One region of the Shewanella sp. 10N.7 genome, then DNA from elsewhere that is predicted to be linked to it. Evidence: predicted binding sites of a transcription regulator. Region 1 holds the regulator's gene; each other region holds the start of a gene.

Evidence for each region. The regulator LexA, encoded in region 1, represses DNA repair genes until DNA is damaged. The targets are predictions, from matches to a motif close to TACTGTATNNNNATACAGTA.
Region 2: the regulator LexA is predicted to act here: its motif matches at 6,146-6,165, upstream of dinG (ATP-dependent DNA helicase DinG).
Region 3: the regulator LexA is predicted to act here: its motif matches at 4,932-4,951, upstream of dinB (DNA polymerase IV).

The regions. Positions count from the first base shown of each region.
Region 1 is NZ_JAJGZS010000022.1:49,072-56,646, reverse strand. Features, by position in the region: gene plsB (glycerol-3-phosphate 1-O-acyltransferase PlsB) at 1-1,604, opposite strand, end outside; gene lexA (transcriptional repressor LexA) at 2,023-2,640, shown strand; gene LMH66_RS14435 (cell division inhibitor SulA) at 2,637-3,143, shown strand; gene coxB (cytochrome c oxidase subunit II) at 3,586-5,154, shown strand; gene ctaD (cytochrome c oxidase subunit I) at 5,164-6,786, shown strand; gene LMH66_RS14420 (cytochrome c oxidase assembly protein) at 6,788-7,351, shown strand; gene LMH66_RS14415 (cytochrome c oxidase subunit 3) at 7,348-7,575, shown strand, end outside.
Region 2 is NZ_JAJGZS010000014.1:203-7,777, reverse strand. Features, by position in the region: RNA gene ffs (signal recognition particle sRNA small type) at 318-414, shown strand; gene LMH66_RS10370 (late competence development ComFB family protein) at 550-882, opposite strand; gene LMH66_RS10365 (histone deacetylase) at 920-1,825, opposite strand; gene LMH66_RS10360 (DUF2057 domain-containing protein) at 1,859-2,566, opposite strand; gene LMH66_RS10355 (primosomal replication protein) at 2,576-3,241, opposite strand; gene LMH66_RS10350 (sulfite exporter TauE/SafE family protein) at 3,238-4,011, opposite strand; gene dinG (ATP-dependent DNA helicase DinG) at 4,020-6,095, opposite strand; partial or broken gene LMH66_RS10340 (3'-5' exonuclease) at 6,460-7,575, shown strand, end outside.
Region 3 is NZ_JAJGZS010000007.1:130,920-138,494, reverse strand. Features, by position in the region: gene LMH66_RS06445 (FAD:protein FMN transferase) at 19-1,032, shown strand; gene nqrM ((Na+)-NQR maturation NqrM) at 1,105-1,326, shown strand; gene bfr (bacterioferritin) at 1,720-2,190, shown strand; gene bfr (bacterioferritin) at 2,203-2,670, shown strand; gene LMH66_RS06425 (methyl-accepting chemotaxis protein) at 2,819-4,729, opposite strand; gene dinB (DNA polymerase IV) at 4,989-6,065, shown strand; gene LMH66_RS06415 (aminoacyl-histidine dipeptidase) at 6,163-7,575, opposite strand, start outside.

The sequences.
Region 1 (7,575 bases):
AGCACCATACTGGTTAACGTGACTGAACTCGCCGCCGCAGCACTGTTGATATTGGTCATCACTTTATTGGCAAGTGTGTTAACCGCAGGCGTTAACCAAGTCGGTTTTTGCTCAGGATCTTGAGCAATTTCTTCACGCCAGTCTGGCGCTTGTTGGTTCAAGAATTGTTGTACGTTAATGGGTTCGCCAAAATTGACATAACCTTGACCAAAATTACCTAATTTACGTAATGCACCAAATACCTGCCACACCGATTCTTTTTGCTTCTTCTTACCGCTTAACTCTTTATGGTAAGTCGACACTTCCATCACGTGATCGTAACCCAAATACACAGGCACCAATGTCACAGGACGCTCAATGCCACGCAAAACACTGTTCACAGTCATCGCTAGCATGCCCGTTTTTGGCGCTAGTAAACGACCTGTACGTGAGCGACCACCTTCAGTGAAGTACTCAACTGAATAACCTTTGGCAAATAATTGATCTAAATATTCTCTGAATACGGCGGTATATAATTTATTACCGTTAAAACTACGACGAATAAAGAACGCACCACCACGACGGAACATTGGCCCCGCAGGCCAAAAGTTCAAGTTAATTCCGGCAGCAATGTGCGGTGGTACCATGCCTTGATAATAAAGGATGTAAGACAGTAATAAGTAATCCATATGGCTACGATGACATGGCACATAGACAATTTCATGGCCGTCATGGTGTAGCTTTCTGACTTTTTCGGCACTTTTAATACTGATACCACTGTATAACTTGTTCCATAACCAAGTTAAAAAGCGCTCAGCAATGCGGATCAAGTTATCAGAATAATCAGCGGCAATTTCATCGAGGTACTCAATGGCTTTTTCGCGCGCTTTTTCTTCAGATATCTTTTTGTTCGCCGCTTCTTCTTGAATCGCTTTAGTAATAGATTCTGACTTAAGTAACGAGTTGAACATCGCCTGACGGTTTGGCAGTTGCGGTCCTGTCATCACTTTACGTTGACGTCTGAAATGGACTCGTGCAACGCGGATGAGTTTATGGGCAATACTGACATCCGTACCATGCTCATCAGCCATGTAACGTAATGACATTGCATTAGAGAATTGAATAAAGTTATGGCGACCTAAAAACAGGATCATTAACCACTTACGCAGCCAAGTCGGGTTTTCGCGTTCAAACACTGCAGCGGTCATGGTGTCATCTTCTTTACCAGGAATACGTCCCCAATAAAGACTAACAGGCACCAACTGAATATCTAACTCTTTATTCTTTTGATGTAATTCGAGTAGTTTGGTGAAATTGGCGACAAATTTTTCACCACTGTGACGCTTGCCAAACAGCGGCTTACGTCCTTCAACACAGACAATTCTTGGGGTATTTAAACCATCAACATCCAGTCTTTCATAAGGACTTGGTAAGCCAAACTTAGCCGACATTTCATGCAAAGCAGCAATGTCACTCAGCGACTCTGTCTTCATGACATAGACCACTGGCTTTTCTGGATCTAGATTTAAGTCAGCGAACGGATCTTCAGGCACAACAACACTGTGTACCATTAATTTCTGAATCCAACGCAACGATTTAGCAATGATAGAATCTGGTTTTAGCATGAGTATTCGCATTATCTACAACGATTTATTGCGCATAGGATACCAGAATCTAGATGGGATTCACTAACCTGCTTATCTGTATTTAACAATTGAGCGGCAATATGAAGGCCGTTAGCTGAAAATAATTAAGCAATTCCAACGCTGATTTATGCTGGACGAAATGCATCAACAGTACTGTATAAATATACTGTATCGACCTGAAACCTCTCTGTTAAGTACTAATATTAAAATTAGTACCAATAAAAATCACACATACCCTAAAACAATCAAGACATTGATTTATATAAACTAAAACCCAATACCACATAATAAAAACAACAATAAACCAGCAGATACCATAAATTTCATTGGTTAATACTTGCGCGACCAAAGATACTGTATATAATGACAGTCACTGTATAAAAAAACAGGAATCAATATGAGACCTTTAACGCCACGACAAGCTGAAATTCTAGAACTAATTAAATGTAATATTGCTGAGACAGGTATGCCACCGACTCGTGCAGAAATTGCCACTAGATTAGGCTTTAAAAGTGCTAACGCTGCCGAAGAACATTTAAAGGCGCTGGCGAAGAAAGGCTGTATCGAAATTATTCCTGGCACTTCACGCGGAATCCGCATGATTCAGGAAGAAGAGGAAGTTGAAGAAGGCCTCCCTCTTATCGGACAAGTTGCAGCAGGTGAACCTATTCTTGCGCTGGAACATGTTGAACAATACTTCCAAGTTGATCCTGAAATGTTCAAACCAAATGCTAATTTCTTACTACGAGTTCGTGGCGACAGTATGAAAGACATTGGCATTATTGAAGGTGACCTATTAGCTGTTCACAAAATGCAGCAAGCTAAAAATGGTCAAGTGGTCGTCGCTCGTGTAGATGATGACGTCACAGTTAAACGTTTTGAAAAGAAAGGCAACGTTGTTTATCTGCACGCAGAAAATGAACAATATTCGCCGATTAAAGTAGATTTAACATGCCAGAGCCTGACAATTGAAGGGCTTGCAGTTGGCGTTATCCGAAATGGAGGTTGGTTATGAACACATTATTAGGTAATGCACCACGTCATCCAGGCTTATGGGTCGATATGACATCAACAACTGCGCCAGTTAAACAAGGCATTGAAACTAAGCAAAGTGCCAACCAAGGCTTAACTGAGTTAACCCAGTTGTGCAGCCATTTGGCCATTTTAAGTCAGCAAGGTCGTTGGATTGTACTGATTAATCCTCCGCATATTGGCTATAAACAAATATTGGCTAACGCTAACGTTCGCATGGATCGTGTTTTACTTGTTCACACTAAAGATGAAGTAGAAACGCTTTGGGCGATGGAAAAAGCACTAACAAGTGGTACTTCCAGTGCCGTTATTACTTGGACTACACCACTAGATGCGCGTGATAATCGACGTATTCAATTGGTTGCTAAAAGCGCATTAGCACAAGGTGTCATCATTGAAGATGTAAATACTCACTTACATGATGAACATATGGGTGCCAATACTTCTGTAACACCAACAAGCTTAAATTTATCTGCTTTTCACTAAACAAATCTCTCTTTAAAAAGCCCTTCATTTATGTGAAGGGCTTTTTTTTGCGCCTTTTTTCAGCAAATTAGATGATAAAGTGATCTTGATCAATATTTAATCTCCAAGTAATGTAGTTAACAAGAGAGTAACAATTTGCTGTCACTCTTGAGTTTATAAAATGATAAAAAGCTACAAAACGCTGTAAAGATTGTGCTGGTACCATGCGGTATAGAAAGCCTTGAATAAAAAGCGTCAATTTAAGAATTGAAAAGTTCAGTATTAGGTACAAGTGTGGCCACCATAAACCAATAGAATAATCGAGTATTGATACTCGCAGCCACCGTGTACTTTGAAGTGATCAAACTTTTTCGGGAATAGAGAAGTTTGCATAGAGCAGAGTATTACTGTGTGACTTTTCCTTGTTGTTATTGCAAATCGCAATTGGCAGAGGAGTGGTCTTGTGAAGCGATTGTTGTATGGATTAATGGTGCTGCTATTTGCAGTACCGCTTGCGGCGGCTGATATGCCGCTTAACATGACGCAAGGCGTAACAGAAATCAGTGGCAAGGTTTATGACCTCCACATGATTATTCTATATATCTGTTGTGCTATAGGTGTTGTGGTCTTTGGGATCATGATTTACTCAATGATCTACCACAGAAAATCAAAAGGCGCAGTGCCGGCTGATTTTCATGACAGTACCAAGGTTGAAATAGCATGGACAATCGTGCCATTTATCATCCTTATTGGTATGGCAATTCCTGCCACTAAAACTCTGATTGCTATGGAAGATCCTAGCGATGCAGATTTAACCATTAAAGTGACTGGCTCTCAGTGGAAATGGCATTACAGCTATTTCAACGAAGATGTCGAGTTTTTTAGTTTACTCTCAACGCCAGCAGAGCAAATCCAAGGCTCTGCGGAAAAGACTGAAACTTACTTATTAGAAGTCGATAAACCTCTCGTATTACCTATTAATCGTAAAGTTCGATTCTTGATGACCAGTGATGATGTTATTCACTCATGGTGGGTACCTGCATTTGCGGTTAAAAAAGATGCCAACCCTGGCTTCATTAATGAAGCATGGACAAAAATCGATAAAATCGGCACCTACCGTGGCCAATGTGCTGAGTTGTGCGGTAAAGATCACGGCTTTATGCCAATCGTGGTTGAAGCCGTTTCCGAAGCTGATTATGAGCAATGGCTGCTTGACCAAAAGCAGCTAGCCGTAGATGCCAAAGCTGCAGCTGAAGCTTCACTTTCACAAACACTCACATATGACGAGTTAATGGCTCAAGGTGAGCAAGTCTATATGGGCGTTTGCGCCGCATGTCACCAACCAAACGGTGCAGGTCTTCCTGGTGTATTCCCATCTCTGATTGGTAGTCCACTGATTAAAGGCCCGGTAAGTCATCATGTTGATATCGTGGTTAATGGTAAAGCAGGCACTGCAATGCAAGCATTTGCTAAACAGCTTACTGCTACAGAAATCGCAGCTGTTGTAACTTACGAGCGAAATGCTTGGGGTAATAACTCAGGTGATGTTGTACAAGCAGCTGATATTAATGGCGGCGGTTCAACAACTGAATCTGGCCCTGCAAGTGACATTGCAACGCCTGTGACCTTACCAGCGACCGCTGACCAAGTAGAACAAGCTGCAACTGAAGCTGTGACCGAAGTGATAGAAGAAGCAAAAGCAGAAGTCGTACTTGATGATTTAACCATGGAAGAACTGATGACCATGGGTGAGCAAGTCTATATGACCAATTGCGCCGCATGTCACCAAGCCGCTGGCACAGGTTTACCTGGTGCTTTCCCTTCATTAATCGGCAGCCCAGCGATTACAGGGCCTGTTGACGGCCATATTGAAGTTGTCGTCAATGGCAAAGCTGGTACAGCAATGCAGGCATTTGGCTCTCTACTCACACCGCAACAACTCGCAGCAGTTATTACCTATGAGCGAAACGCTTGGGGTAATGATTCTGGAGATGCTGTACAGGCTTCTGACGTTGATGGTCATGGAAAGTAAGGGATTAAAATGAGCACTATTACACAAGATACAACCGAAGCTCATGATGGTCAGTCTCACGATGACCATGGCCATGATGATCACCATCATGGCGCGCCGAAAGGCATCATGCGCTGGATTTTAACCACTAACCATAAAGACATTGGCTCATTATATTTATGGTTTAGTTTCATCATGTTTCTCACTGGCGGTGCAATGGCGATGGTTATCCGCGCCGAACTGTTCCAGCCAGGATTGCAATTAGTTGATCCAAACTTTTTCAACCAAATGACCACAGTTCACGGGCTGATCATGGTCTTTGGTGCCGTTATGCCAGCCTTTACCGGCCTAGCTAACTGGCTTATTCCAATGATGATTGGTGCGCCAGATATGGCACTACCTCGGATGAATAACTGGAGTTTTTGGATTCTGCCATTCGCGTTTGCCATTCTGTTAAGTTCGCTATTTATGGAAGGCGGTGGGCCTAACTTTGGTTGGACCTTCTACGCACCACTATCAACGACCTACAGTCCTGATACCACGGCATTATTCGTCTTCTCAGTACACATTATGGGAATAAGCTCCATCATGGGCGCGATTAACGTGGTCGTGACTATTGTGAATATGCGCGCACCAGGTATGACATGGATGAAGTTGCCATTGTTTGTATGGACTTGGTTGATTACTGCATTCTTATTGATAGCGGTGATGCCCGTACTCGCAGGTGCTGTCACCATGGTATTAACCGATAAATACTTCGGTACTAGCTTCTTCGATGCTGCAGGTGGTGGCGATCCTGTGATGTTCCAGCATATTTTCTGGTTCTTCGGTCACCCTGAAGTTTACATTATGATTTTACCCTCCTTCGGTATTATCTCGGCAATTGTGCCTACCTTTAGCCGTAAAAAGCTCTTTGGTTATTCCTCCATGGTTTACGCCACCTCAAGTATTGCGATTCTGTCGTTCTTGGTATGGGCGCATCACATGTTTACTACGGGTATGCCAGTATTCGCCGAGCTATTTTTCATGTACTGCACCATGTTGATTGCGGTGCCCACTGGGGTAAAAGTGTTTAACTGGGTCGCGACGATGTGGCGTGGTTCTATTACCTTTGAAACGCCGATGTTATTCGCTGTCGCCTTTATCATCTTGTTCACTATTGGTGGGTTCTCGGGTCTGATGCTGGCAATTACGCCTGCGGATTTCCAATACCATGATACTTACTTTGTGGTTGCTCACTTCCACTACGTGTTAGTGACGGGTGCTGTGTACTCCATCATGGCCGCCGCCTATTACTGGCTACCTAAATGGACAGGACACATGTATAGCGAAACCTTAGGTCGCTGGCATTTCTGGTGTAGTACGATTTCAGTCAACGTGTTGTTTTTCCCAATGCATTTCTTAGGACTTGCGGGTATGCCTCGCCGTATTCCTGATTATGCAATTCAATTTGCTGATGTTAACCAAATCGTCTCTATTGGCGGGTTTGCATTTGGTTTATCGCAACTTATCTTCCTAGCCGTAGTGATTAAGTGTATTAGAGGCGGCGAGAAAGCAGCAGATAAACCTTGGGAAGGCGCTGAAGGTCTAGAATGGACCATCGCAAGTCCAGCACCTTATCACTCATTCACCACACCTCCAGAGGTAAAGTGATATGAGCCAGCCAACAAAATCAAACCGTAAATTACTAATAGGTCTCGTACTGGGCTCTATTGGTATGTTCGGCTTTGGTTTTGCACTGGTACCGCTTTATGACGTGCTTTGTGACACCTTGGGAATTAACGGAAAACCCCAAGGTACAGCAAGTAGTTATGAGGCGGTGGTCGTTGATAAAGAACGCACCATTACTATTGAATTTATCGCCCAAGTACAAGGCAGCATGCCATGGGAGTTTGGCCCTAAAGTGAACCGTATTCAGGTTCACCCAGGCGAACTCACCCGCACAGCTTTTTTAGCAAAAAACCTTTCTGCTAAACCCCTTGTCGGCCAAGCAATACCCTCGGTATCGCCTGGTCAAGGTGCAGCTTATTTCAATAAAACCGAGTGTTTCTGTTTCAATCAACAACCCCTAGCTGCAAAGGCTGATGCTGAACTGCCATTAATCTTTTATGTGGATCCAGACTTACCAGATTCCATTAAAACTTTGACTCTCTCTTATACCCTCTATGACATCACAGACAAACAAACTGCGGCCATAGAGCAAGGAGCAGCAAGATGACAACTAAACATGAAAACTACTATGTGCCAGCGCAAAGCGTTTGGCCCATTACCGGCGCTATCGGGTTATTCCTGATTGCTTTTGGCGCAGGTTCCTACGTGCAACAGTTAGCCACTGAAGATACTTCAGGTGGTTATATCCTAGTGGCTGGTATTGCAGTCATTATCTTTATGCTATTTGGCTGGTTTAAAAATGTCATTGATGAATCAATGTCAGGCTTATAT
Region 2 (7,575 bases), on a different contig from region 1:
TGTTTGTATTTGAATGACTTTTTATGTGGTTTTTAGCGTTAAAATCTCACTTTTGTTAAGAAGTGTGATCTAGATCGGCTTTAGTGGCTTTTGATTAAATTAAAGGTTGTTCTAATTAATCTAAAGCAGAGAAAAGTGACTTATGAATGGCTTTATTGATTTTGGCAATGTACGAAAAAGCATTCAATTGAGTAATCATTGTTCAAACAAACATAAAGATGATGAAAGTATGGCGATTTAACTTGATCATGTCACAGGTGTGGGGGATAATCCTGCCGTTCACGTAAAACAGGTTTTATGTGAAATCTATGGTGACCTTAGGGTCCCCCCGCAATGATAACTTGTGAACTCGGCCAGGCCTGGAAGGGAGCAACCGCACCAAGTGACTCGTGTGCCGGGGTGTGGCTCTAGGGGAACCTCCAAATTCTTCTTGTTTTACCATCAAAATTCTTAATGTCTTACTCATACATATTTTATATAGAAATTTTTTGTATTCAATTTTCTCAGTTTAGATCTATTTGATTTTAGTACTTTCAATTTTCAGTACTTTTAATTTTCAGTACTTTCAATTCTCGGTATCGATTCAAGTTTTGCCTTTGCTTCAGCTTCTTCTTCCGCAATACGTCTTTTTAAGTTGGCTTTCAAAAATTCACGAGATTTCTCTAATGCGAGTTGTATTTCATTTTTCATGCTTTGCAGTTCGTTGTAATCTTCGAAAAAATACGTATCGACTAAATGCCTGATGTAACGCACTGGAAGCTGGTTTAAGGTTACGCAACATAGATCTGCTAAATACTCTTCTGGCAGTTCTTCTAATAAACCTTCATCTCTTAATATTTCCATTAATAGCACTTCATAGTAATTACGAATATCAACTTGCATGTTTTACTCCAAGAGAATGAATTTTTATATCAGTTTGCTACCAGATTGAATTGGCTGCAATAAAAAGTTGACTATGACGATGAGTTAATTCGGCTTCATTTCGGCTGTAACCACCGCCTATGACTGCTGCAATAGGGATATTAGCTTGTTTAGCGGTTTTAAATATAAACTTATCACGCGCTAAAATACCTGCTGTCGAAATGTTGAGATAGCCTAAATCGTCATCTCTGTGAATATCGACCCCAGCATCATATAAAATTAGGTCTGGCTGGTGAATATTGATGAGGTAAGGAACCACTTGTTCGAGTGAATGAAGAAAGTGGCGGTCATCAATTCCTTTATCAAATTCTATGTCATGGTCTGAATTAGGTTTTCTTGAAGGAAAGTTTTTTAAGCAATGAAAAGAGCAACTGATAATATTGTCGAATTGTGATGATAGGGTTGCGGTGCCATCTCCTTGATGAACATCACAATCAATAATAAGCACTTTAGTCGCTTTACCATTAGAAATCATGCCATTGGCAGCGACTATTAAGTCATTGAATATGCAAAATCCACTGCCAAAATCATAGTGAGCATGATGGTATCCACCGCTGAGATGTAAAGAAACGCCATGTTCGATGGCTAAATTTGCACATAAGCTTGTACCACTAACGGCGTGTAAGGTTCTATTTAATAGTGCTTCACTCCAAGGGAATCCAATTCGGCGCATGACTTTAAGGTCAAGTTTGTTGTCGATGAAATCATCAACATACTTGTCTTGATGCACTTGCTTGAGTACTTCAACTTGAATCATTTCCGGTGAATGAAAATCGGAGGGTTTAGCTATTTGATTGTTCAGCAGGTATTGCTGCAGCAACTGATATTTACTTGTTGGAAATCGGTGGGTAGAAGGTAACGCCAGCTTAGAATAGCTGGCGTGATAAACAAGTGGAATATTCAATGTGAAATTTACACGCTTATTTTGATAATCAATTTACAATTGCTTGATTGCCCAGCTCATGAATTCTTTTCTTGTTTCTTCATCTGCTTGTAACCACCAATATTGAAGCATTTGTTCTGGGTGTGTTGCTGTCTCGCCTGCAGCTGGAGTTGCAGCTTTTACTGCAGGTTTTGAAGCCGCAGGGGCCGTTGCTGTAACTGTTGCACTTGTTGCTACTGCAGCAACTGGTAGCGTTTTCGTATTACTGTCAGTCGCAGAAGCTGCTAGCGTATCAATATCTTCACCTTTATTACCGCTAAACAAATTACTGATAAAAGTACTTTCTGTATAATCAGTTTGCGTCACTTTGTAATCAACAACACCGTTGTCTTTACGAGAAATAACGATTTGCGGGTCTTTAGCAAATGACTTTGGCTTTTTAACAAATTCACCGTCAATTGGCTTGAGCTGATACTCATGATCACCATCAACATTGATAGCCACAATAAAAGGTGATGACTTTACAAAGCTTTGACTGTCACTAAAATCATCATCAACCATATCATGATAGCGAATAGCAATTTTATGGCTGCCGTTATCAAGTTCAAGGTCAGTCTTATGAGTAAACATGTTGGTATCGATTTCTTTACCGTCAAGTGCAAGATATTCAAATGACATTGGGATAGTTAGGTTAGCCGCCATAGCTGACGTTGAAGTCGCTAAAGCTAATAACGCTGCACTGAGCGGAAGGGTAAATTTCATTGTTGCTCCTTAACGATTGTTATTTCGATGCGGTCGTTCAAACATTTGAATTCTTTCTTCAATATAACTGATTGCTTGACGACATTTCCCTAATCGACGATGTAGAGAAAGTATTTCATTTTGTATCATGATTTTGTCAGTACTGTGGCAGTTTGCAAGCTTAGTTTCCATTTCTGCAATTTTTTGTTCAAAAGTTGTAGCCCAATTCAAATGTTTATTTAACTCTTGATATATCTGGTGGCTATTCTTCATCACATTACTGGCTATCCAGCCAAAACCACTGTCTGAATGTTGTTGCTGTTGTTTCTTAGCATACCTTGCGCGACTGTTGGCACGTTTCTGCTCTGCAGTCTTAACATTGATATTGGTTGTAACGAGTGCGCGGCGCAATGCGGTAAAGCGATCTTGAATACGTTGACAACTCAGTTCGATTATTTTGACATCGAGTTTAAGAGAAAGTTGCTTTTCTAATTGTTGAATGTCTTTTTTCAGTTGCTGAATACAAGGGCTAAGTTGTGCTCCTTGTTGAATAAATAGTTGTGAGTTAAAACGTTCAATATCTTGCAGCATTTTCTTTTGCTGGGCTGGCAATTGTTGATCATGATGCAGTGCATCTTGTTCAAGTGAGCTGAGCTGCTGCTTTAATTGATAAATAAGTTGGTTGGTATTTCTCATAACCAGGCTGTCCAAGCAAGATGTGCTGCAATTGATAAAACAGTAATAATAAACAGAGGTTTTACAAAGGGAATACCGAATCTAATAGCCGATTTAGCGCCAATGAACGAGCCTGCCATCATGCAAACCCCCATCCATAACCCTAGAACCCAATCGACTTCTCCTAGTAAAGCGAAGATGACTAATGCAGTGACATTACTAACAGAAGTCATTACACGCGCTAATGCACAACTATTTAGTAGTGGCAATTTGTATAGTCTTATGCTTGATACCGTCCAAAATGCACCAATCCCAGGACCGGCAAAGCCATCGTATCCACCTAATAGTACACCTTGAGCAGTTTGTTTTTGTTTGCATGGGGATGTCATCGGAGCGGCTTTTAGATTCTCGCCCATTGCTTTGGGGCTAAATAAGGTATAGATGGCGATACTGATAATAACTAAAGGTAAGATTTTCTCGAGCCAAGCAGCATCTATAAGATATACAAAAATACTGCCTAAAATTGCACCGAAAAAAGTCGCGATAAAGGCGGTTCGCCAAAATCTTAAGTTAATAAGCTGTTGCTTATAATAAGTATACCCAGCAGTCATTGAACCAAAGCAAGCTGCTAGTTTATTGGTACCAAGTGCTAAATGGGGCGGTATTCCCATTGTTAATAATGCAGGAATAGATAATAATCCACCACCACCCACTACAGCATCAATAAAACCGGCCACAAGACCAATAACGGCCAAGATTACCCAGTGGCTTGGATCTAACAAGAATTCCAAATAATTACCTATTCTATAACTTTACGAAATGGCGGAAGGGCATCAAGTAATGATTTGCCATAACGCTTAGTAATAAGACGTCTATCTAAAATGGTTACGCGACCATAGTCATCTTCTTTACGGAGTAATCTACCACAACTCTGGATTAATTTGCGTGAAGCATCTGGAATAGTTAGCTGCAGGAATGGATTGCCACCTTTACTCTTTATGTATTCAGCATGTGCTTGTTCAACGGGTGAGGTTGGCACCGCAAACGGCAATTTAGTCACGATTAAGTTAGTTAAATAATCTCCAGGTAAATCTAACCCTTCTGAGAAACTGCCAGTACCAAAAATTATGCTTGGTTTACCTTCATCGCAGCGTAGTTTGTGTTGTTGCAATATTTGTTGTCTTGGCATGGTTCCTTGAACAAAAAGTTGCTCTTTAGGTATTTTGCCACTGACTTGATCTGTGACCTTTTCCATTTGCCAATATGAGGCAAATAAAACCAATGTCGCCATTTCATCTTCAACTAGTGCAATGATTTGTTCAGCTAGTTCGTCAGTATAGGCATCTTCTGTTGGCTCGTTATTCATCTGTGGGATAAATAAAGTGGCATTATTTTCGTAATCAAATGGCGATAGTAGTGCTAAGAAGCGACTGCCATCATTAAGGGATAGACCAACTTGATGAGCAAAATGATTGAAATTATTTAATGCTCGAAGCGTTGCACTACATAAGACGACCCCCGCTGCTTTTTGCCACAGCATGTGTTCAAGCATAAAGCCAACTTCAATAGGGGAGGCGCAGAATAAGTAATCCTGTTGTTTTCCGGTAATTAATTCTGCCCAACGTGCCATCGGAGCACCTTTTTTCGAATCCTCTTTAGCTAACATTTTCCAAAGCTTACTTAAGTTCTCAAGTCGCTGCAGGATAAATCCCGCTTCTGAGAGAACGGCTTCAGATTGATGCTTAGGCAATTCACCATCTTTAATGGCTTCACTGAGCACAGATTGAATTTTGTTAAACTGTTTGACGGCTAGATTTGAGGTGGTCGCTAAATTTTCGGCCTGTATTAGTAATGACTCTGGTAATTTGCCATTTTCAAAACGTAATCGGGTTTCTGGGTTAGCAAATAATTTAGGCTGCGTATCGCAAAAATGCGCCACTTGATTAAGTTGAGTCACTAAATCGCCAATATGGTCAAGCATGGCTTGTACTGGCGCAATGATATGAGTCGTTTTAAGTTGATTTTGCAGTTTTGAGCAAGTTTTCGAGGCTTTTTCTAACCAGTCACTGGCTCCTCTTAGTGTGGCTTGCGCACTGGAAAAGTCTCTGGCAACGGTTGGCAGGTGATGGGCTTCATCAATAACGTAAAACATATCTTCAGGCTCAGGTAAAATCACCCCGCCTCCAAGCTCTAAGTCAGCAAATAGTAGACTGTGGTTTACAATTAATACGTCCCAAGTTTCGACGTCTTCGCGCGCTTTATGAAATGGACAGTTGTGGTGACTGGACATTTGACGATGGCAGCTGTGCTTGTCACAACAAATTTGTTGCCATAAGAAATCTGGTAATGGTTGCTCTAAAGTATCAATTTCGCCATTCCATTTACCTGCCTGAAAATCTTGATGCAGTACTTTTAGTAAGTCTATTTGACTTTGGTCAGGTTTGGTTTGCCACATTGCTAATTGTGATGTGTCTTCTGGACCAATCATTGCTGCAAGTTTTGCTAGGCAAACGTAGCGCTGTCTGCCTTTTACGAGACCAAATTTAAAGTCGACACCTGATTGCTGTAAAAAAAAGGGTAGGTCTTTGTGCAATAATTGCTCTTGAAGGGCCACCGTTGCGGTAGCAATACATACTTTTTTCTTGCTGGCTAATGCAAGTGGAATAGTACCTAAGATATAAGAAAGGGATTTACCAATACCGGTACCAGCTTCACAAACCATGATCCTGCGATGTTTATCATAATCACCAGCTAATGTTTTAGATATTTCAGCCACCATGTAGTTTTGCTCTCTACGAGAACGAAAATTTGGCATCGCAGTCGCAATATCTTTATAGATAGTGCGGATCTGAGTTTTAATATGATCCGTTAACATGTATGGCCCATTAGTAATCTTTACTTACTAATTCTTTATTTGCTGGTATATGCTGTACATAATAACAGTGATTTTAAATGTTCGGAATAAATAATCGAACGTTTATAGCGTCTTTAACGACACAGGTAAGTAATTTAGTGGTAAAGATAAGTTTATTTAGTTAACTGAAAATACTTATTTGCCCCAACGATAGGTTAATCATTCATAAACAGACGATTTCAGGGCAACATTGTAGATGACAATACAAAATTCAATAGGCACTGATACTAGCACTAGCACTAGCACTAGCACTAACAATGATGCTTTACTTTCGATTAAAGGAAGGGTGCTGACTAGACATGCGACTTATCGTCACGGTCGATTAATGCTGCAATATTATATAAAAACAGAAACAGGACCGGCACTCATTGAACTAGAACAAGCTGAAGTTATCTGTTTTTGTAAACAAAGTGACAGTGAATTGATTCTCGGTCATTTCAATTCAGGTATACGTATTGAGCCTATCAGTTTAAAAAACTTTAAGCATCAAGCTGTTTCATGCATCTATTTAAAGTCAACGACAGTACAGAAGCAATTGCTCAGAATTGCCAATGATGCAGGAATCGAGATCTATGAAGCCGATATAAGGGCAGAGCAACGTTATCTTATTGAGAGATTTATTGCGTTAGATGCAGAGTTCATTGTTTCTGCTGACTCAAGCAATGCAGAAACACCTTTATCACTGACTGAGGGGGCTACTTTTGCAAGTGCTAGCCATTCGAATGACCCACTAGCATGCTATGCAGCATTCAAAACAAGAAAGGCAGATTTAGCCATTCCATTATCAATGATTTCACTGGATTTTGAATGCAGCCCATCTGGAGAGTTGTACTCAGTTGGATTATATGGCTCTCAATCAGCACTTGATAATCAAAGCCCCTTATATAAAAAAGTCATTATGCTTGGTCGACCTGATTTTGACGCTTATGAGATTAATGAGTCTGATGATAGCGTTGAATATATTCAATGGGTTGATGACGAAGTGGCATTAATCCATCAGTTAATTCATTGGTTCAATGAATATGATCCTGACATTATTATTGGCTGGGCAGTGGTTACCTTTGATTTAGCACTTCTACATAGGCGTTGTCAGTATCATCGAATTCCTTTGTTAATAGGTCGTGGTGGTACAGAATTGTCATGGAAAGTTGAAGATAAATTCAGACCAGAAACGCTGTCTTTACCAGGAAGGGTTGTTTTGGATGGTATTGACTGGATAAAAGCGGCATTTTATCAATTTGAGCGATATTCACTCGAACATGTCTCGCAGCATTTATTAGAAGAAGGTAAAGCCATTGATCATGTTGAAAACAGAGGGCAAGAGATTTGCCATTTATTTGCTAATGACAAAAAAGCACTCGCTTTTTATAACCTGACAGATTGCCGACTGGTTTGGGATATTTTTGAAAAAACACAATTATTGGCTTTTGCCTTAGAAAGA
Region 3 (7,575 bases), on a different contig from region 1:
CTAATTTTTAAGTTTGAGATGATAAAGATTTCTATAAATTCGATTGCAGTTACCCTCGTTGTATTTTTACTCACAGCATGCGGGACTGAAGATAAGATGGTATCGCTTGCCGGTAAAACTATGGGCACGACTTACCATATTAAAGTCGTTAGAAATGAGCAATTACCAACGACACAATTACTGCAAGCTGAAATCGATATTGCGCTTGAGCTAGTCAATGACCAAATGTCGACATACCGACCGAAATCTGAATTATCTAAATTTAATCAGCTAGGGATTAATCAGAGTATTACCGTTTCACAAGATACGATGACTGTATTTAAAGAAGGGTTAAGACTTTATGATGTGACCGGTGGCGCTTTAGATATTACATTAGGGCCGTTGGTTAATTTATGGGGCTTTGGTCCTAATAAGCGTCCAACCGAGATCCCGAGTAAAGAAACGATTGATAGAGTGAAAGCAAAAGCTGATATTAGCGGTTTTACTATTAATGGTTTAAAACTAACAAAAACCAATCCTGACTTATATGTGGATTTATCCTCATTAGCAAAAGGCTACGGTGTTGATAAAATAGCGCAACTTTTAAATAAGTATCAAGTTAAAGGTTATCTTGTTGAGATTGGCGGTGAAATTAGCGTTAAAGGCGTTAAAGATGACGGTGCGCCTTGGCGTATAGCGGTTGAGAAGCCGTCGTCAGAAGGAGCCTCTGTTCAGCAAGTTGTTGAGCCTGGTGACATGGCGTTGGCGACATCGGGTGACTACCGTATATATTATGAAGAGAATGGCGAGCGTTTTTCGCACTTAATTGACCCACGTACTGGCTATCCAATTAAGCATAAACTAGCCTCAGCGACAGTATTACATCCAAGCAGCATGACAGCGGATGCATATGCGACTGCAATGATGGTGTTAGGCACTGAAGCATCATTAGCGTTAGCCCATGATGAGCATTTGCCTGTGATGTTAATTGAAAAAGATGGCGATCAATACGAAGTTTTTTACAGTGAAGCTTATGCACCGTATATTCAGTAAGCGTTTTATTATGCGTTGTTTGTGGATTATTTAGCGATTTTTGCCGATTAGAAGTAATTGTTGGAGAATATTATGAGTACCTTTATTGCAGCGTTCGTTGTGTTGTTATTATTTTTTCTATTGATGTCTATTGGCTATATTATTAAAAGAAAAGCGGTTGAAGGTAGTTGCGGTGGTTTAGGTGTATTAGGTATTGAAAAAGCCTGTGACTGCGATGACCCATGTGATAAGCGTAAACGCCGAATGGCTGAATCAGAACGTGAAGCTAAACTAAATCAAAATCGGATTATTTAAACATCTGATTAGAGCGTCAGCTTGCTCTTAAATTGATATCAATAAAGCCCATTGAATAAATAATTCATTGGGCTTTTTTGTTGTCATCATTGGCCAATATAATGGCATTATTATATTAGATACAAAATTTACAAAAATCTTTTGAGGTAACATTTTCGACTAATTTTGTGATTTGATGCAGGTGAAATATATTACCTATTTAGCTAGAAGGGTGATTCTATTGAAGTTAACGTAACTTACGCATAGTTAAACCTAGTTAATAACCTAAGTTGTAACGATAATGATTATCACTAACTAAGCTTATGATTTTAAAGGATATTTGTATTTTTTTATTGTATGTACTATTCTGTTGGAAATTGATCCAGATCAATCTTGCATTTAAAGGACAAAATCATGAAAGGCCATCCAAAAGTAATTAGTCAGTTAAACCGTGTTTTGACTTGCGAGCTAACTGCAATCAACCAATATTTCTTACATGCACGCATGTTTAAACATTGGGGTTTAGAACACCTTAATGAAAAGGAATACAAAAAATCGATTCAAGATATGAAACATGCTGACAAGTTGATTGAGCGTGTTTTGTTTTTAGAAGGCTTACCTAACCTTCAGCAGTTAGATAAATTACGGATTGGTGAGCATTGTGAAGAAATGCTTGATTGTGATGAGCAAGCGCTAACAGAACAGTTAGTGGTATTGCGTGAGACTATCAAGCTTTGTGAAGCTGAACGTGATTATGTTAGCCGCGATTTATTAGAAGATTTACTCGAAGATGAAGAAGAGCACCTAGATTGGATTGAGTCTCAAAAAGAGCTAATCAATCAAACGGGTATTCAAAACTACCTTCAATCACAAATTAAAGATTAATAGGAAATTAACATGAAAGGTAATCCAGAAGTAATTGCAGCGCTGAATGCACTATTAACCGGTGAATTGTCGGCAATGGATCAGTATTTTGTACATGCTCACATGTATGAAGATTGGGGATTTGACGAGCTTTATACTCGCATCCTTCATGAGTCTGATGATGAGAAAGCCCATGCAGCTAAGCTAGTTCAGCGTATTTTGTTCCTAGAGGGAACGCCAGATGTCGCAAGTCGTGAAGCATTAAACATTGGTAAAGATGTGGAAGAAATGCTGAAAAACGACCTGAACTACGAATATGCCGTGGCTGACCATTTACGTGAAGTTATCGCTTTGTGTGAAGCTAAAGAAGATTTCCAAACTCGTGAAATTTTAGAAGTGTTATTAGACGATACTGAATCAGATCACATGTACTGGTTAGAGAAGCAAATTCGACTTATTGATCGCGTTGGTTTACAAAACTACCTACAAACAAAAATGTAATCTATTTAAATTGTTTTATTGTTAAAGCCCAACTGGTTAATAACAGCTTGGGCTTTTTTGTTTCTATTAATTAAAGTTACGCCCTAATAAGGTAAAAATCTAAATATATTAATTAGATATATATCTTATCTACTCTGTATTTAATCCATTATAGTTTGAAGCGGCCAATCATATTGGTGAGTTTGTTATTTATGTCGATAATATTGTTGGTTTCAGCTCTTTGTAAGTTGCCCTCATTATTGAGTGTTTCTACCATGTCGTGTATTTTATGCATATTCTTATTAATGGCATGAATAACCTGGTTTTGTTCATTGGCTGATGTTGATATCTGATTATTTAAGTCATTTACTTGTGTCATGAATTGACTCATTTCCTGCAAGCTAGATGATGTAGCTTCTACGTTTGTAACTGTTTCAGTACAAGCGGTTTCAGTATGAGTAATAGAAGAGACAACATTGGTTGCCTCTGATTTTAACTTTGCGAGGGCTACTTCAATTTCACTGGTACTTGCTTGAGTTCGACTTGCTAGTGCTCTTACTTCATCAGCCACTACAGCAAAGCCTCGACCTTGTTCGCCAGCACGAGCTGCTTCAATAGATGCATTTAACGCCAGTAGGTTAGTTTGCTCAGCAATGCTCCCAATCACAGACACAATACTTTGAATACTGCTGGTTTCATTATTCATATGTTCTACTTTTTGAGCTGTTTCATTAATTTGTGAAGCTAATGCTGTTATGCCTATTTGAGTCGATTCGATTGTCTTAAGTGAATATTCACCTGTAGTATGTGCTTGCGTAGTAAGTTGTGCAGCGTTAAAGGTGTTTTCTACAACCATCTCAGCAGTGTTAGATAGCTCTTCGATCGCTGTTACAATCTGTGTTGTTTCACAGGTATGTGACTCCAAGATATTATCACTGTGAGCGCTATATTCTTGTAATTTGCTTACTCCTTCAGAAAGGCTGACAGTTGATTGATGTATTTCTACCAGCATTGACTGAAGTTGGGCAATAAATTGATTTATCCCTAAGGCAATTTTACCTAAATCATCTTCACTTTTAATGGTTAATCGTCGAGTTAAATCGCCATTACCTTCTGAGAGACCTATAACAAGATCTCGTAATTCAATAATCGGTTGATAAAGCTTGTTCAGAAGAGTAAGTAAGATAACGATTGAAATAATAAGAATTACGCTGATGATCATGGCCATTTGCAAAGTGGCACTAACCAGAGGCGCAAAGGCTATGTCTTCATCTACGGTAATTACAACGTACCATTCCTTACCATCGAGCAGTTCAATGCGTTGGCTTGCAACTAAACTTGTTTGACCATTTATCATGCTACTTTCTACGGCTTCAGCCTTATCGGTTATCGTGTAGTAGAGTGATTGTAGTGCTGCGACATCATTAATGTTCTGCTTTTGTTCAATCAAAATCGAGTTAGATGCCAGCACTAACCCCTGCTTATCAATAATGAATCCAGATGCCCCATTGATTTTATGTAAATCATCTAATTCTTGTTGCAGTTCATCAAACCTGAGATCGGCCATAATAATACCGTTATCTATCGCATGCATGACACCAAGCATTGGAACAGCATCAGTCCGAGTAAAAAAAATGTCACTTAAAGTTAATGATGAGCTACCTTTTCCTGTTTGGTACCAAGGGCGTGTTCTTGGATCATATTTATCTAACAACCCAACACCATTCGGAAACGACTCAGATTCTTTGGAAACAAATGATGAGCCATCATCAAAACCGATTATGACTTTAGATACCCCACCTAATTGAGCGGTGTACCTTGTCATTGCAACATGGTTATCACCTATCTCACCTTGACTATAAAGATGTGCAAGTTCAGTCACAGCCTCAGTAGTTCGATTAAATGCTGTGTGAATGTCTGAAACTTTGTGCTTTAAGGTATTATGAATTTCTTGGGTGAGTGCGCTAGTGATTTGATCTTTAAGTAAGCTATGAGCAACCCAGCCATAAATCAACAGTGAAAGCACCAATAGAAAGCTCATGGCAGACAATATACTTGTTTTAAAACCTAATTGTTTCATTTGGTTACCTATTTGTATTATTATAGGTTTATATGATAATCATTAGGTGGAGGTAAAAATGATATCTTGCTCAATTATTTTAACTTCTAGTGACATTAATTGAACATTTTTATTGTTACTTTATGAGTTTAAACAATTGAAATCGATTCAATGATAGGGATGTAATCGTTTCTTTTACGTTGAGGTGGCTTGATTTCTTGTGTACTGTTTTTATATACAGTACTATTGGGATGTGTATTTGCTATTTAGTTTTTTGTCTATGCGAAAAATTATTCATATCGATATGGATTGTTACTTTGCCGCAGTGGAAATGCGCGATTTTCCTGAGCTGCTCGGCAAACCGCTTGCTGTGGGTGGTCGAAGCGATCGCAGAGGGGTTATTAGCACCTGTAATTATGAGGCTCGTGAGTTTGGCGTACGTTCTGCAATGTCGAGTTACCATGCGCTTAAGCTTTGCCCCGACCTTATCTTAGTCCCCGGTCGAATGGATGTATATAAATCTGTGTCCGTACAAATTCGAGAGATTTTTCATCGCTATACTGATTTGGTTGAACCCTTGTCGTTAGATGAAGCGTACCTTGATGTTACTGATTGTGACGAGTGCAAGGGGAGTGCGACCTTGATTGCACAGGCTATTCGACAAGAGGTTTTTGATGTTACAGGTCTAACGGCATCTGCTGGGGTAGCCCCTATCAAATATTTAGCCAAAATTGCCTCCGATTTGAATAAACCAAACGGCCAATATGTGATCCCGCCTGACGCCATTGCTGAATTTGTAAAACCACTCTCGTTAAATAAAATACCTGGAGTAGGTAAAGTCACTTCTGCAAAGCTTGCAGCATTAGGGCTCAACACATGCGAAGATGTGCAGCGCTACCCAAATGATAAGCTAATTAATGGCTTTGGAAAATTTGGTCGGGTGCTAATCGAGCGAGCCCAAGGTATCGATAATCGTCTTATTAGCCCTAATCGAGTGCGCAAGTCAGTCGGTGTCGAAACCACACTTGCTCAAGATATTTTTACTTTAGAGCAGTGTAATAATGTGATGCCACAGTTGATCCAAGAGTTGCTTGTGCGAGTCAACCGCAGTGCGAAAGATAGAAAAATACATAAACAAGTGGTGAAGCTTAAATTTAATGATTTTAAACAAACCACCATTGAACATCGCAGTGACGAGATAGCCATTAATTTGTTTCAGGACTTGTTGGCTCAGGCATTAGAGCGAGCAAATGGCCGTGGGATAAGATTGGTCGGTGTATCGGTTGGCTTAGCGGATATAGCGCTAGAAGCTCCAGAGTTATCCCATAATAATGAGCAATTGGATTTAAACTTTTAATCTATATCAACAGGCTATTATCAAACATTATTGCCAACAAAAAAGCTGCCATAAGGCAGCTTTTTTCAGATAAAGACTAGTGTCTTAATTTCAATGATTAGTCTTTTGCAGGAATACGCTCAAGAACCGCTAGCAACAGCTCCCAGTATTGACCAACGGTTGTGATGTTAACCATTTCATCAGGGCTATGTGGGTAACGAATGGTAGGGCCAATAGAAACCATATCCATTGTTGGATAAGGCTCTTTAAATAATCCACACTCAAGACCCGCATGAATTACCATGATGGTTGGATCTTTTTTGTAAATGTCATTGTAAGTATCACGAACAATTGCCATCACTGGAGAGTTATTGTTGGGCTTCCAGCCTGGGTAAGCGCCAGATAACTCGATGCTAGCACCTGAAAGGTTAGCGAGTGCTGTCAATTGTGTTTCAATTTCAACGCGGCCTGAGTCGATTAATGAACGGATAAGGCAAAGCACTTCAACAGATTCATTTTCAGTACTAATAACCCCAGTATTCAATGATGTTTCAGTAACGCCTTCAACTTCATCACTCATACGCATTACCCCATTAGGGCAAGCATGAAGTAAGTCGATCAAGGTGTTTTGTGCATCTTCACTCATGACTTTTTCTGGAGTCTCGATTGAAGCAAGTGTGAGTAACATGTCAGGATCGGCAATCGATAACTCTGCACGCACTATTGCCTGGAACTCGGTAATGGCTTGTTCAAGCTTAGTTTGGTTTTCACTAGGCAACATAAAGCTGATGTTGGCTTCACGTGGAATAGCATTACGTAGTGAGCCGCCAGTAAAGTTAACTAACTCAAGTGCGAGCTCATCGGCGTAGCTAAATAAGAAGCGTGCTAGTAACTTGTTTGCATTACCACGACCTAAGTGGATGTTTACACCTGAATGGCCACCTTTTAGTCCAGATAAAGTTAGGCTAAAGCTGGCATTAGTTTGCTCAGGAGCTTGCCATGACATTGGCACACTTAATTGAGCGTCAACACCGCCTGCGCAGCCCATGTAGATTTCGCCTTCTTGCTCAGAGTCAGTATTAATTAAAATATCTGCTTCAAGCATGCCTGCTTCTAGACCAAAAGCGCCAGTCATTCCTGCTTCTTCATCAATGGTCAGTAATACTTCTAATGGACCATGCTTGATATCATCAGCGCCAAGTACTGCTAGAGCAGAAGCCATACCAATACCATTATCAGAACCTAACGTTGTACCGTTAGCTTTTACCCACTCACCATCAACATAAGCTTCAATCGGATCTTTTTCAAAATCATGCTCTTTATCAGCATTCTTTTGCGGAACCATATCAATATGAGCCTGAAGAACTACAACCTTGCGGTTTTCCATGCCAGGAAAAGCGGGTTTTTTAATGATGAGGTTGCCCACTTTATCTTCTACAACGCTTAAGTTTTTTGACTTAGCCCACTGTTGTATGTGTTCACTTAATGCTTGTTCGAATTTTGATGGATGTGGAATTGAACAAATTTGTTC